Methylocaldum szegediense: one gene and its partner. The main gene of each other region encodes a partner of the protein of the gene in region 2 in a complex. Links are inferred from orthologs where the notes say so. Each region holds a gene or a part of one and is shown on either strand. Other genes may lie near its edges.

Region 1 (6,203 bases), 980 kb from region 2 along the record:
CGGAACGGCCACGGGTACCCGCTTGCGTTTTCGTCTCTTCGGATGTCTCAAGCTCGCTAAGCAGGTTACGCTCCAATTCCGCGGTCAGACGTTGCAAGTCCTCTGGGTTGGCTGCTTCCTGAGCGAGTTCGGCTTGCCGCTGCCGGTGCAAAAGGAGATTGAGCCTCGCTCGGTTTATCCGTCCGCTGCCGGCTTTGCCCAGAAGCGCGGGAAGGAAAAAGATATAGCCGACCGCGAGGATCAGTACGGCCGAAAGCCAGAAAACCGTCATTGATATTTAACCTTCGAGATTGTTGCGAAGCCGCTCGAGACGCTTTCTTTCTTCATCGGAAAGCGCGAGATCTTCGGTGGCGTTACGGCGCTTCACCTGCCGCCAGAGAAAGGCGCTGCCGCCGGCCAGGAACAGGAACGGCCCTATCCACAAGAGGGCTGTCGTCATTTTGAATGGGGGACGATACAGCACGAAATCGCCATAGCGGTCCGTAAGGAACTTGACCGCTTCCTGCTCACTCTTGCCACTTTGGATGATGGCGTAGACCTCGTCCCGCAGGTCCTTTGCAAGATCAGCATCGGAATCGGCCAGGGATTGGTTCTGGCAGACCAGGCAGCGAAGCTCTTGGATCAGATTTTCGTAGCGCTGTCGCTTGGCCGGATCGTCGAACTCGCGGATCTCGATGGCTTGAGCGGTGAGGGGAAGAATCAGAAAGAACGGCAGTAACCGGTGCATCATGAAGATTTGTTTTGCAATTGGCGGATCAATGGCAACAATTTCTTTTCGAGGATTTCCGGCGTCACAGGCCCGGTCTGCTTATGGCGGATGATGCCATCGCGATCGATGACGAAGGTTTCGGGTACGCCGTATACGCCCCAATCGATCCCGGTCTTGCCTTCGGGATCGAAAGCGCTCGCGGTATAGGGATCGCCGAGGCGCTGCAGCCAAGCGAGGGCATTGTCCCGCTCGTCCTTGTAGTTGAGGCCGTAAATGGGGACGATGTTTTGCTCTGCGAGCTGCAGCAGTACCGGGTGCTCTTCCCGGCAGGACGTGCACCAGGATGCCCAGACATTCACCAGGCTCACCTCGCCCTTGAGATCGTCAGTACTCAGGGTTTTGTTAGCATCCGCTACCTGGGGTAGGTTGAACGTGGGCGCGGGTTTGCCGATGAACGGCGAGGGCACTTCTCTGGGGTTCAATGTTAGACCGATACCCAGAAAGATCACCATGACGGCGAACACGACCAAGGGAATGAGATAGCGCATGATGAATTAAAGATTCGGTTGTGAAAGAAGCGCACCAAAAACAAAGAAATTTAGCTCAGGATAACGCGGTAACATAGGTCGCCAAGCTTTTACCGACAGCCAGCCGGGATTAGGCTCCGGCATTCCAATCGCAAACGGTGCCTCCGGGAGCGCCGGCCAGACCTTTTGCAGGACGACCGTTTACGACTGGGGTCGGATTTCGGAGCTACGGTCTTATTCCAACCTATTATGGATAGAGTCCGCATGCTCGACCCTGAGTGATCTTTACTGTTACGCCAGCTTGCTTTCGGCGGACTCGTTCCAGGCTTCCGCCTGCCGGGTCGCCAAACGGTAACGCCGATCCGCGGCGGAAAAAAGGCCGCCAGCGATCATCAACAAACCGCCCAGCCAAATCCAGCGGATGAACGGCTTGTAATAGAGCCGCACGCTCCAGGCGCCACCATCCATCCGCTCGCCCAGCGCCACATAGAGATCACGGGTGAGGCCGGGATCGATCGCCGCTTCGGTCATGACGTTTCGCTGCACCAGGTAAACGCGCTTTTGCGGCCGGAGTTCGGCGACTTCCCGCTCGCCGCGTTGCACCCGGAATTCGCCTTGTTGGGCGACGAAATTGGGGCCTTGTACCTCGGTCACGCCTTTGAACGTGAACGTGTAATCGCCCAGGGTCGAAGACTCGCCCGGTGCGAGCCGCACGATCTCTTCCTGGCTGTAGCGCTCGGACAGGACGACGCCGGTGAGAAACACCGCGATGCCGATATGCGCTAGGGTCATGCCGTAAAAGCTCCGGGATTGAGCTTTGAGACCCTGAAGCGGGGATTCACGCAGACGGACCCGATTCCAAACACTCAACAGCGCACTAGCGGCTAGCCAGAACGCCGTGCTGAGTCCCGCCATAGTCTTGATGTCCATAGGGTCCCAAAATACCGCGGTCGACACCACGCCGAGCACCAGGCTTGCAAGAAATACAAAACGTGCGCGCCGCGCGATCTTGCCGAGGTCGGCCTCACGCCAGGCGAACATCGGCGCGATGCCAGCCAAAAGAAAGATGGGTGTCATCAAAGGGCCGAACACACTCGCGAAATACGGCGAACCGACCGAAATCTTGCCGAGTTGCAAGGCATCGAGGACCAGAGGATAAAGCGTTCCGAGCAGAATGCTGGCGGCGGCCGTGATCAACAGGACGTTGTTCAGCAGTAAGAGGTTCTCTTTCGACACGAAGCCGTAGCGGACCTGGTCCTTGACCATAGGCGCCCGGATTGCGTACAGCAGCAACGAGCTTCCGACGACGATAGCCAGGAAGATCAGAATGAACAGCCCACGCGCCGGGTCCGAGGCGAAGGCGTGGACCGAGGTCAGGACGCCAGAACGAACCAGGAAAGTTCCCAACAGACTCAGCGAAAAGGCGAAGATGGCGAGTAGTACGGTCCAGGCCTTGAAGGCGCCGCGCTTTTCAGTGACCGCCAGCGAATGGAGCAAGGCGGTCGCGACCAGCCAAGGCATGAAGGAGGCGTTTTCCACGGGGTCCCAGAACCACCAGCCGCCCCAGCCGAGTTCGTAATAAGCCCACCAGGAGCCGAGCACGATGCCGAGGGTCAGGAACACCCAGGCGATCAGGGTCCAGGGTCGCGACCAGCGAGCCCAGGCCGAGTCCAGCGAGCCGCCGAGCAGGGCGGCGATGGCGAAGCTGAATGCGACCGAAAGCCCGACATAGCCCATGTACAGCATGGGCGGATGAACCGTCATGCCGATGTCCTGGAGCAGGGGATTGAGGTCGTTGCCGTCGGCGGGCGGCGGAAAGTGGCGCTCGAAGGGATTCGAGGTCAGCAGGATGAACAACAGAATGCCGACACTGACGAGACCCATGATGCCCAAGACGCGCGCCAGGAATTCCTCAGACAGACTGCGGCTAAAGATCGTCACCATCACTGTCCACAGCCCCATGATCAAGGCCCAGAGCAACATCGAGCCTTCGTGGGCGCCCCAGGCGGCAGAAATACGGTAATAAAGGGGCAGGGCGGTATTGGAATTCCGCGCCACATAGAGCACGGAAAAATCGTGATTCACGAAGCTCGCGATCAGGCAGGCAAACGCCACGGCTAGGAAGAAGAACTGGGCACGCCCAGCGGCCCGCCCCACCGCCATCCAGACCGGCACGCCCTGCGCCGCGCCGAGCAGTGGAAACACCGACTGCAACAGCGCCATGAACAGCGCCATGATCAAGGCGATATGCCCCAATTCCGCGATCATTTCTGAAAATCCTTATAGTTGAGGGACATCTGTCCGCTTTGCTTCAGCGAGTCGGCAACCTCGGGCGGCATGTAATTCTCGTCGTGTTTGGCGAGCACTTGGCTGGCCTCGAACACGCCATCCGCGTTGATCTGCCCGACCGAGATGATGCCCTGACCTTCGCGAAACAAATCGGGCAGGATGCCCGTGTAGAGGATAGGAACCGCGGCGTTTCCGTCGGTAACCGAGAAGCGTACCGTCAAGCTATCGGGTTCGCGCTGCACACTGCCCTCAACCACCAGTCCGCCGACCCGGAAGGGGTAACCCTTGGGCGCTTCGCCCGCGGCGACTTGCGAAGGGGTATAAAAGTACAACAAGTTCTTTTGGAATGCGGTAAGTGCGAGAAACGTCGCTAAGCTGACGCCAACCAGAATCAGCCCGACCACGATCATGCGGCGGCGGCGTGGGGTCATGACCGTTTGCCCTCCTGCCTTATCCGACGCACGACGCTTTTAGTCACTTCGGATTTTCGGCGTATCGCCCAAAAGAGATTGAGGCCCAAAACAACAAACATCAAACCGTAGGACGTCCACACATAAAAGCCGTAGCCGCCCATGGAAAAAAACTGTTGCCAATTCATGGAATCGATTGAAGCTTGTTAACGATTAACCCGGTATTAAACCATATCGAGCCGATAATAATTGCTTGAGTGAACATAAGTCCCGAAAAACGGACAGGTTTGGATGGTTTTCAAGAAAATTTGATCGCTCGATCGGACCGTTTTGAGCCTGAACAGTTCCTCGGGGACGCCAAGGATATCCCTTTCGACATAAAACGACGGCAAATTCTAGGGTGAGTCAGGTGTGCACCGCTATAAGCCATTATATCCTCGCGACTTTCCGCGCGCCGTGACTCTCCGTTTCTGCCGTTTCGCCCAGACGTAAAGGCGCGCATAACTACCGGCAAACATGTCGGCACTGTGGGATGCGAGCATATACCATCCTGCGGCGGAACCTGGTGCATTGTTCGAATAAGTCCTCAGCTGGGCTTCTCTAAGGCCAACACTAGATAGCGCAGCAGTCCCAATCGGCTGGCCCATTCTGCGAACAGGGTTTCGATGATCGCCGACACCGTTGTCGTCGACAGGTCCTTGGCTAGCTTGCGCACGAAATCATAAGTAGGCAGGGTGTTGGATGTGATATCCCGTTCATGGCGGATGACGAATCCCGTTTCCGCAGCCAGGTGGCGATAGTCCTTCAGGGTACTGTGAAACTTGCAGCGCCCGTAGAATCCGGCCGAAGCCGGCCAGCGGGAAGCGAAGGTCATGGCGGGCCGCAGCAACGGCTTCGGGACAAAGTCTGATAAAGCCAACCGCCCGCCGGGTTTCAGCACCCGGTACGCCTCTTCGAAGAAGCTTCTCCGGCTCGGGAAATGAAAAATGCATTCAACCGCCAGAACCGTGTCGAAACTGCAGTTGGCGAAGGGTAGGGCGCAGGCGTCGGCTTGAACCCAGTTAAGGACGTTCCCGATCTCTGCAGAAACCTGTTCACGCGCGCGCCGCAACTGGCGTCGATCGATGTTCAGGCCGATCAATTCGGCGTTTCGTAATCGGCCGTTTAGGCTCGCGACCGTGCCGCCGAAGCCGCAGCCAGCATCCAATATCCGCTGGCCATCCTGGGCTTCCGCCGCCGTATAGACCATTTCGGCAAGCCGCTCGGCCGCCAGCGCGAAATCTTCGGCCGATCCGTCGGCCTGCCTAGGGTCGGGCCAATAACCCCAATGCACGTGACGCCCGAAAGCCCGTTCCACATTGGGATCGCCTCGATCCAGGAGATTCAGAAGGGCATCGAAATAAGGCAGTTTGACCGGGCTGGACATGAGGTGTCGTGGAAGTGAGAACGGGCCATATGCCGATATACTAGCAATCGGATAGATAAAAATGAAAAATTGCCGCCCGACGGCCGAATAGACCGAAATAACAAAGCGCCGCTGGCATGCTTGCCTTCAGAAAGGGTGGGTTTCCGAGACAGCGTTCTCGCTCTGGCGCTCAGGAATGAGTGCACGGGCGGAAAGCCTTTCCGGCACGACATACCGAAATCGAAGGGGCCCCATTCTGACTGACCACCGCGCGCAGGCTCGGATAAGCTACGCGTCCCGGGTGGATGGCGATTATTGTTAACCCGGCCTGTAAATATGGGCCGGGTTAATCCGGGGCAGGGATGTCCCGGCGCGGCAACAAGCCGCGTGAGCCCAGGCCGGGCGTGTACTGGGCTGGGTGGCGGCCCGTAAATACTACGAGGGCATTTACGGGCTGATTAATAAATAAAAAAACGCTTCGTCCTGACATCTCCGTCTCTCATAGCCATGAATCCCCAAGCTTCCGCCTTGGATAAATTTCTCGATCAGTACCCTATTGAAAACGAAGACGGCATTTTGATTTTTCGCGCCGTGCCTGGCGATTATCTTCGGCGGCTGCGCGGACGACCGGTGTTTTGCCAACAGACCTTTAAGCCGGAAGCAGACGCCTTGGTCGGGCTGGGTGCCGAAGCCGTCACCGAGACCGATACTCAGTGCAGTCTTGCCATCGTTTTCGCGACCAAGCACAAGGAAGAAACCCTTTACCACATTGCACAAGCGGTCTCACGGTTGCACGAGGGCGGTAGACTGGTCGTTACCGCCGCCAACGACCTCGGCGCGACTTCGCTGGAAAAACGTTGCGC
Region 2 (6,232 bases):
TGTGCGAACTGCCATTCTCCGAGCTTCGCCGAGAGTTATCTCACCGCGGCGGACAAGGGCACGATTGCGGGTCTCAAAGTCGAGCAAGAAGCCAAGAAAGTCGTCGAGGCTTTATATAACGACGGCCTATTGCCCGGACAGAAGACTAATCGCCCGGCACCGCCGAATCCGGAAAAAGATGCCGCGGGTGGATTTTTCCAACTGTTCTGGGCCAAAGGGAACAACCCGTCTCACGTGGAGCGCGTTTACGCCGATATGTGGGAGCATGACCTGATCAAGCTCTACAAAGGACTGTTCCACGTCAACCCGGGCGGTTTCACCTACACTGAAGGTTGGTCGGAGTTGATGCGTGATTACGCCATTATCATGGACGAGAACACCAAGCTTCGGGAAGCGGCCGGGAAAACCGCGCAAAACGGCGAATCGACGACCCGGGCGGCCTTGCGCGAGTTTAAGGATGCCGCCACCAGTCGGTATGTACTTGGTTCGCTCCTAGTCGCCGCCGGTATCGTGGTGATCCGTTCCCGCAAGCGCTAGGAGCGGCATGACGCGCCTTGGCGAGGATACCCGACGCAGCAGCAAACCGAGACTGTTTCTAGGCCTTGGGTTGCTGCTCGTCGGGATAGCCATCTTCTTTTTCGGATTGCCGCACTTCTTTTCCGAGGAATTGCGGTTCCAGAAGATTAAGGAGATGAAACCCGGCGATCCGGGCTTCCCCACGCTGGAAGGGCAATTTCAGCCCGAGAGTCTAGGGGAATATGAGATTAGTCGGGGAGATCAAGCGAAGGTCTCTTTGCACGCCGTAAGTTACCGCGACAAAAGTGGTGAATTGCGGCGTGCTCTTATTTTTCCGCCGACCGAGCAAGGTTCATCCGCGTTGCCTGGCGTCGGTGACGGAAATCGTGTGCGTCATGATCTCTGGATGAGCGCGGCGAAAGCGGTTCGTCGACACACGGACGAGAACGCTTTGTTCGTGTCTTGGTGGGATAACGCTCAGCGAATCCACTTTTTGACCGGCCGCGACGTTTGGGCGATGCAGCCCGTAGCGGATGCGTTCTCCGAACCGCGTGCAAGGGATTTTTGGGGCGAAATTGCCGGCGGCTTTGCGGAAGACGAGCAGCCGCTGCGTCAGCTAGCGCGCTGGCTGACCATGGATGCCGATCAGGCGCTTGCCGAACTTTCGGAACGTTTGCCGAAAGATAGGCCGGTTTTCTGGGTCGTTTGTTTGGACGATCTGGCTAGACTTTCGGAGGTCGAGTCCCTGAGCGGTGTCACTCTTCCTTTCGAGGCACGATTCTTTCCGGCCGAATCGAATATCCACGCACAGATTGCGGCGGTAAAACGTTGGGCAGGGGAAAAGGGGAGCGGCAATTATCTGATTCATCCGCTTCCGGGCGGCGGTATTCGTGCTTGGCGCATCACCGCGGAAGAAGGCGAAAAAACGCTTTTGGCTCGACTGTTACCTTTCGTCGGTTCCATAGGCCACACCCCTCCTCAATTGCAACTGGTCTACCAGTCGGAGCAGGGCGCTTATCTCAGTATCTTCAAGTGGGTTACACAGTAACTGAATAGACGATTGCCTTGCGGTAGACTGTTGTGTTCCATAGGGCACACCCGGTTTGGCAGTCACCCTAAAAGAGAGAGTCGCGATTGAGAGTCTGTGTCGGCAGGGCGTTGACCCTGGGTCTGTCGAATGGCGTGTCATGAGCCGAGTCGAAGGGCTTTTAGCGCACTTCCAATGTTCTGCGATAATTAGCGGCAATGTTATGGCCGAGTTGGAAAGGGATGGTCGACAAACGCAAATATTTGCGTACCGCGATCAACGCGAGCGTGTCGATAATGCACGATTCTCTCGGTACAATCGAACTGACTACAGCTGACATCTCGGACGGCGGGTTGTTTGTTCATACGGATGGCTGCCCTCAATTTGCTGTCGGAGATGAAGTGAAAGTCCAAGTTTGTGAGATCGCGGACGCACCCGTTCTTCGTGCAGTTGTGGTCAGGCTGACGACCGAGGGTGCAGGGCTGCGCTTTCTGGATGATGACGAAACCAGCGCCGTCCAAGTCGTGTCTCACGCTGCTCGGTAATGGCCGTATCGGTTTTAATGCCGCTTGGTAACGTAATAGAGCATTCAAGACAGCTTTCCCGACTAATTGATGAATCATCCAGAGCCCACGCTTCAAGCGCGGAGATTGGAGTGCGTGCGCTCCGATAGCCTTTTGTTCACTGACCTCAACTTTTGCGTCAGAGCCGGGCAGGTTCTTCAAATTGAGGGGCCCAACGGCAGCGGTAAGACTAGTTTGCTGCGGATACTCGCCGGCCTCACTCCACCCAACGAAGGAGAAGTGTTGTGGCGTGGCGAGAACATAGCCCGGCGGCGCTCTACCTATTTTTCCGAAACCGCTTATTTGGGACACCAGTTGGGGTTAAAAGCGGATCTTTCCGTCGAGGAAAATCTACGTCTCTCGCTTGCCCTCAATGGTTTGTCTTTTTCGCGTGCAAGCTTGGAGGAAGCCCTTCAGACTGTAGGTCTCGAGGGGCGAGAAACGACGCCCGCCCGGGCGCTTTCGGCAGGACAGCGGCAGCGTATTACTTTAGCACGACTGATTTTGTCGTCCGCCGTTCTTTGGATTCTCGACGAACCTTTTACGGCACTAGATTCAAGCGGCGTTACCTTGGTAGAGGCGATGCTGAGATCACATTTGAACCGTGGCGGCTTGGCGATTCTCACATCTCACCAAACCGTACGCCTGGATGGTGGACTTATCAAGCTGGCATTGACGTGATCAAATGATCGGGCCTTTTTTTGCGCTGTTTAAGCGAGATCTGTTGCTAGCCTTCCGTCACCGCGGCGAGCTTGTCAATCCCCTGCTATTTTTCCTAATTGTTGTGACGCTGTTTCCGCTCGGCGTCAGTCCGGACAAAGTGCTGCTTCGCCAGATCGCTCCGGGAGTGATATGGATCGCGGCACTGCTGGCTGCACTGTATTCCCTGGAAAACATGTTCCGCTCCGATTTCGACGATGGTTCGCTGGAACAGTTGGCTTTGAGTCCGTACCCTCTTTCGCTCTTGGTCCTCGCGAAAGTTCTGGCGCATTGGCTGGTGAGCGGACTGCCGATGTTGCTGTTGGCCCCGCTGTTGGCCATGTTCCTTTCCATGCCTTCAGCCTCCGTGACCGTACTCGAATTGACGCTTCTGATCGGAACGCCCCTCTTGAGCCTGATCGGCTCCATCGGTGTGGCGTTAACCGTAGGTCTTAGGCGTGGAGGTATACTGCTGACCTTGCTTGTTTTGCCCTTGTACATTCCCGTTCTCATTTTTGCGACCAACGCGGTTTCGGCCGCGGCGGCGGGATTATCAGTCACTGGTCAATTATATTTTCTGGCCGCCATGCTGGTGCTGGCGCTTACCTTGGTTCCTTTAGCGACAGCTGCCGCGTTGCGAATTAGCTTGAGTTGATACTTATGTGGACGTTTTTCCATAAACTTGCGTCGCCGAAACATTTTTATCTTATTGCCGGCCATTTGATCGCCTGGTTAGGCGTGATTACGGGTTTATTGTTCTTAGTCGGCCTATATCTCGGCTTATTCGTCGCTCCGCCGGATTACCAACAAGGAGAAAGCTATCGAATCATGTTCGTGCACGTGCCGAGTGCATGGATGTCACTTTTTGTTTATGTGTTTATGGCCGTTCTGAGTGCTATTTACTTGATTTGGAACATCAAGTTGGCCGACGTGATGGCGACCAGTTCCGCTGCTCTAGGCGCATCCTTTACATTTCTCGCATTGGCGACGGGCTCGCTTTGGGGCAAGCCCATGTGGGGGGCGTGGTGGGTATGGGACGCGCGGTTGACGTCGGAACTCATTTTACTTTTTCTTTACCTGGGCTACATTGCCTTGGTCTCCGCCATCGAGGATAAGCGCGTGGCTGCCCGGGCCGGAAGCGTCTTGATCTTGGTCGGTGTTGTAAACGTCCCGATCATCCATTACTCGGTGGAGTGGTGGAGTACCCTTCATCAGGGGCCTACCGTGACGAAATTCGACAAGCCCTCCATCCATTTGAGCATGCTACTGCCGCTGCTGCTTATGGCTGCAGCTTTTCAGCTCTATTACTTCACGGTTCTTTTGATTCGTGCCCGAGCCGAAGTGCTTGATCGTGAGAGGCGCAGCGCTTGGGTACAGGAGGCGTTCTCGGAGTCCGCAGCCGATTAGAGCGTTTTCAATACGAAAAGCGGACCGGGTCGGCCTGAACGGCCCCAACCAAATCCGTGCACGCGTTCTAACGGAACGCAGTTAGCCTAAGCTGGAACTACTCTAGGGACAGGGTCCTAGACGTATAAAAAACCCCGGCCGATTCACATCGACCAGGGTTTCGAAAACTGTTCGCGACCTTGAGAGGCGCGAAATTACTTCATCATCGACTTTCTGAACATGCGATCCAATTTGCTGTTCACTTCCTCGGCAGAAGCAGCGGCTCGGCGAGCGGCGGATTCTGCGCTGGCAGCTTTCGATTCAGCGGCCTGAGCAGCAGACAGCGCTTCATCGGCGGTGCTCTTCACCGAAGCAACTTCCGCTTTCAAGCCGTCGACCTGAGTCTGAAGGTTGTTGAGATCGGATTTGCTGGCACAGCCTACGGTCAAGCCAGCCGACAACAGTAGTACGCCCAATTTGGTTGCTTTCATCATCGTTTCTTTCCTTTTTTATTGACTGAAATGCTTGGCGAGATCTTCCGTCCCGAAAAACAAACGGGTAACACGTCTAAGTTTACCCGGAACGGACGATCTTTCCAGTATTATTTTGGCACAAATTAGCGAATTACCACTAGCGTACCTTTCCTTACTCAGGCGAACCTTTTGATTTGCTCATTTGCCATGGCAAAACATCCCTGAGCCTAGCCGGAGAACTGAAGAATCCAGTGCTTGGCTAGCACCAAGTCGCGAATTCCGATATGTCTCCCAAGTACCGCGTTTTGAGGCGGAACGTACCCATCGAGACTAGCATGTAATAATAGTGCGATAGGTGTTCAGCCCTAATACGCCTTAAGATGCAAAAGCGCGTTCCAAGTTTTCCTATTCGGGTAAGTAAAACGCAAGAACGTTTGGTATCGGTCGTTCTCGGTGTTCTAGCCGATACGATATTCATCCAGCGGAGTTTTGTAATCTCCTCGCTCTTTGCTTAGGCTCGAGTCTTGGAGACCTATCGCTATCTATCTATAGAAAACATCCAAGTTGCGATCACCTTCCGTTAATTTCAGAAGGCGCGGTACGGTTTTCGATCAACAGCCATACGTTTTTCCGCGCTTTTACGCTGCTTTCGGCTCTCAAATCACTATCAACGCCGAAAGAAGGCCGAGGACAGACCGAAATTTCACGTGTTGTCCCCCAAATTCTGAATCTTCTTTCGTAAAAACTTAAAAAGGTTCTCGCCTGAGAAAATGACTGAGTAGAATAAATAGACGATTTCAGCCACCTTACAATATTTCAGCTATGCAGATCGAAACCCGAAAGACGACGCCCTATTCCGATCAAAAGCCCGGAACCTCGGGATTGCGCAAGAAAGTGAAAGTTTTCTTACAAGAGAACTATCTCGAGAATTTCGTTCAGTCGGTTTTCGATACCTTGGGGGACGTGGCCGGCAAGACGCTCGTAGTGGGGGGCGATGGGCGCTATCTCAATCGGCAGGCGATCCAAACGATCATCAAGATGTCGGCCGCCAACGGCGTCGGCCGGCTGCTGATCGGCCAAGGCGGGTTGATGTCGACGCCTGCGGCATCCTGTGTGATTCGTAAGTACAAAGCGCATGGCGGGTTCGTTCTTTCGGCCAGTCATAATCCCGGAGGACCCGATCAGGATTTCGGGATCAAATACAATGTCACCAACGGTGGACCCGCGCCCGAGAACTTCACCGACGCAGTTTACGCCCGCAGTCGCGTCATCGATCAATACAAGATTGCGCTGGCTGAGGATGTCGACATCGACACGATCGGTGAAACCCGGCTTGGTGAAATGGCCATTCAGATCATCGATCCCGTGAGCGATTACGCCCAGCTGATGGAGCACCTGTTCGATTTCAACTTGATCGAATCCGCGTTGAAGTCGGGAGCGATAACGCTAAGTTACGATGCGATGCATGCCGTTACCGGGCCATATGCGATACGAATCCTGGAAGAAAGGCTGGGCGCTCCAATCGGATCCGTGGTTAATGGCGTTCCGTTGGAAGACTTTGGCGGTGG

What was found.
Region 1: the proteins of ccmB (region 2) and ccmE are in contact, whole or in part, in a solved structure (PDB 8CE8), measured with the Escherichia coli proteins. The link is inferred for Methylocaldum szegediense from one-to-one orthologs.

Annotation. Positions count from the first base shown.
Region 1 is NZ_OX458333.1:4,266,210-4,272,412, forward strand. The notes cover bases 2,229-5,165. They hold ccmE (cytochrome c maturation protein CcmE), read right to left. Parts: upstream 3,957-5,165; coding sequence 3,501-3,956; downstream 2,229-3,500. Other genes in these bases: QEN43_RS18600 (heme lyase CcmF/NrfE family subunit), read right to left, coding at 2,229-3,504; ccmD (heme exporter protein CcmD), read right to left, coding at 3,953-4,123; QEN43_RS18615 (class I SAM-dependent methyltransferase), read right to left, coding at 4,522-5,165. Also shown: c-type cytochrome biogenesis protein CcmI, read right to left, coding at 1-271; QEN43_RS18590 (cytochrome c-type biogenesis protein), read right to left, coding at 278-730; QEN43_RS18595 (DsbE family thiol:disulfide interchange protein), read right to left, coding at 727-1,257; more of QEN43_RS18600, read right to left, coding at 1,528-2,228; more of QEN43_RS18615, read right to left, coding at 5,166-5,361; QEN43_RS18620 (class I SAM-dependent methyltransferase), read left to right, coding at 5,848-6,203. UniProt on the Escherichia coli protein: Heme chaperone required for the biogenesis of c-type cytochromes. Transiently binds heme delivered by CcmC and transfers the heme to apo-cytochromes in a process facilitated by CcmF and CcmH.
Region 2 is NZ_OX458333.1:3,290,106-3,296,337, forward strand. The notes cover bases 1,660-4,625. They hold ccmB (heme exporter protein CcmB), read left to right. Parts: upstream 1,660-2,791; coding sequence 2,792-3,460; downstream 3,461-4,625. Other genes in these bases: QEN43_RS14160 (PilZ domain-containing protein), read left to right, coding at 1,786-2,088; ccmA (cytochrome c biogenesis heme-transporting ATPase CcmA), read left to right, coding at 2,158-2,787; QEN43_RS14175 (heme ABC transporter permease), read left to right, coding at 3,466-4,212; QEN43_RS14180 (Lpp/OprI family alanine-zipper lipoprotein), read right to left, coding at 4,407-4,625. In the rest of the region: QEN43_RS14150 (multiheme c-type cytochrome), read left to right, coding at 1-537; hydroxylamine oxidation protein HaoB, read left to right, coding at 545-1,564; more of QEN43_RS14180, read right to left, coding at 4,626-4,685; QEN43_RS14185 (alpha-D-glucose phosphate-specific phosphoglucomutase), read left to right, coding at 5,487-6,232. UniProt on the Escherichia coli protein: Required for the export of heme to the periplasm for the biogenesis of c-type cytochromes.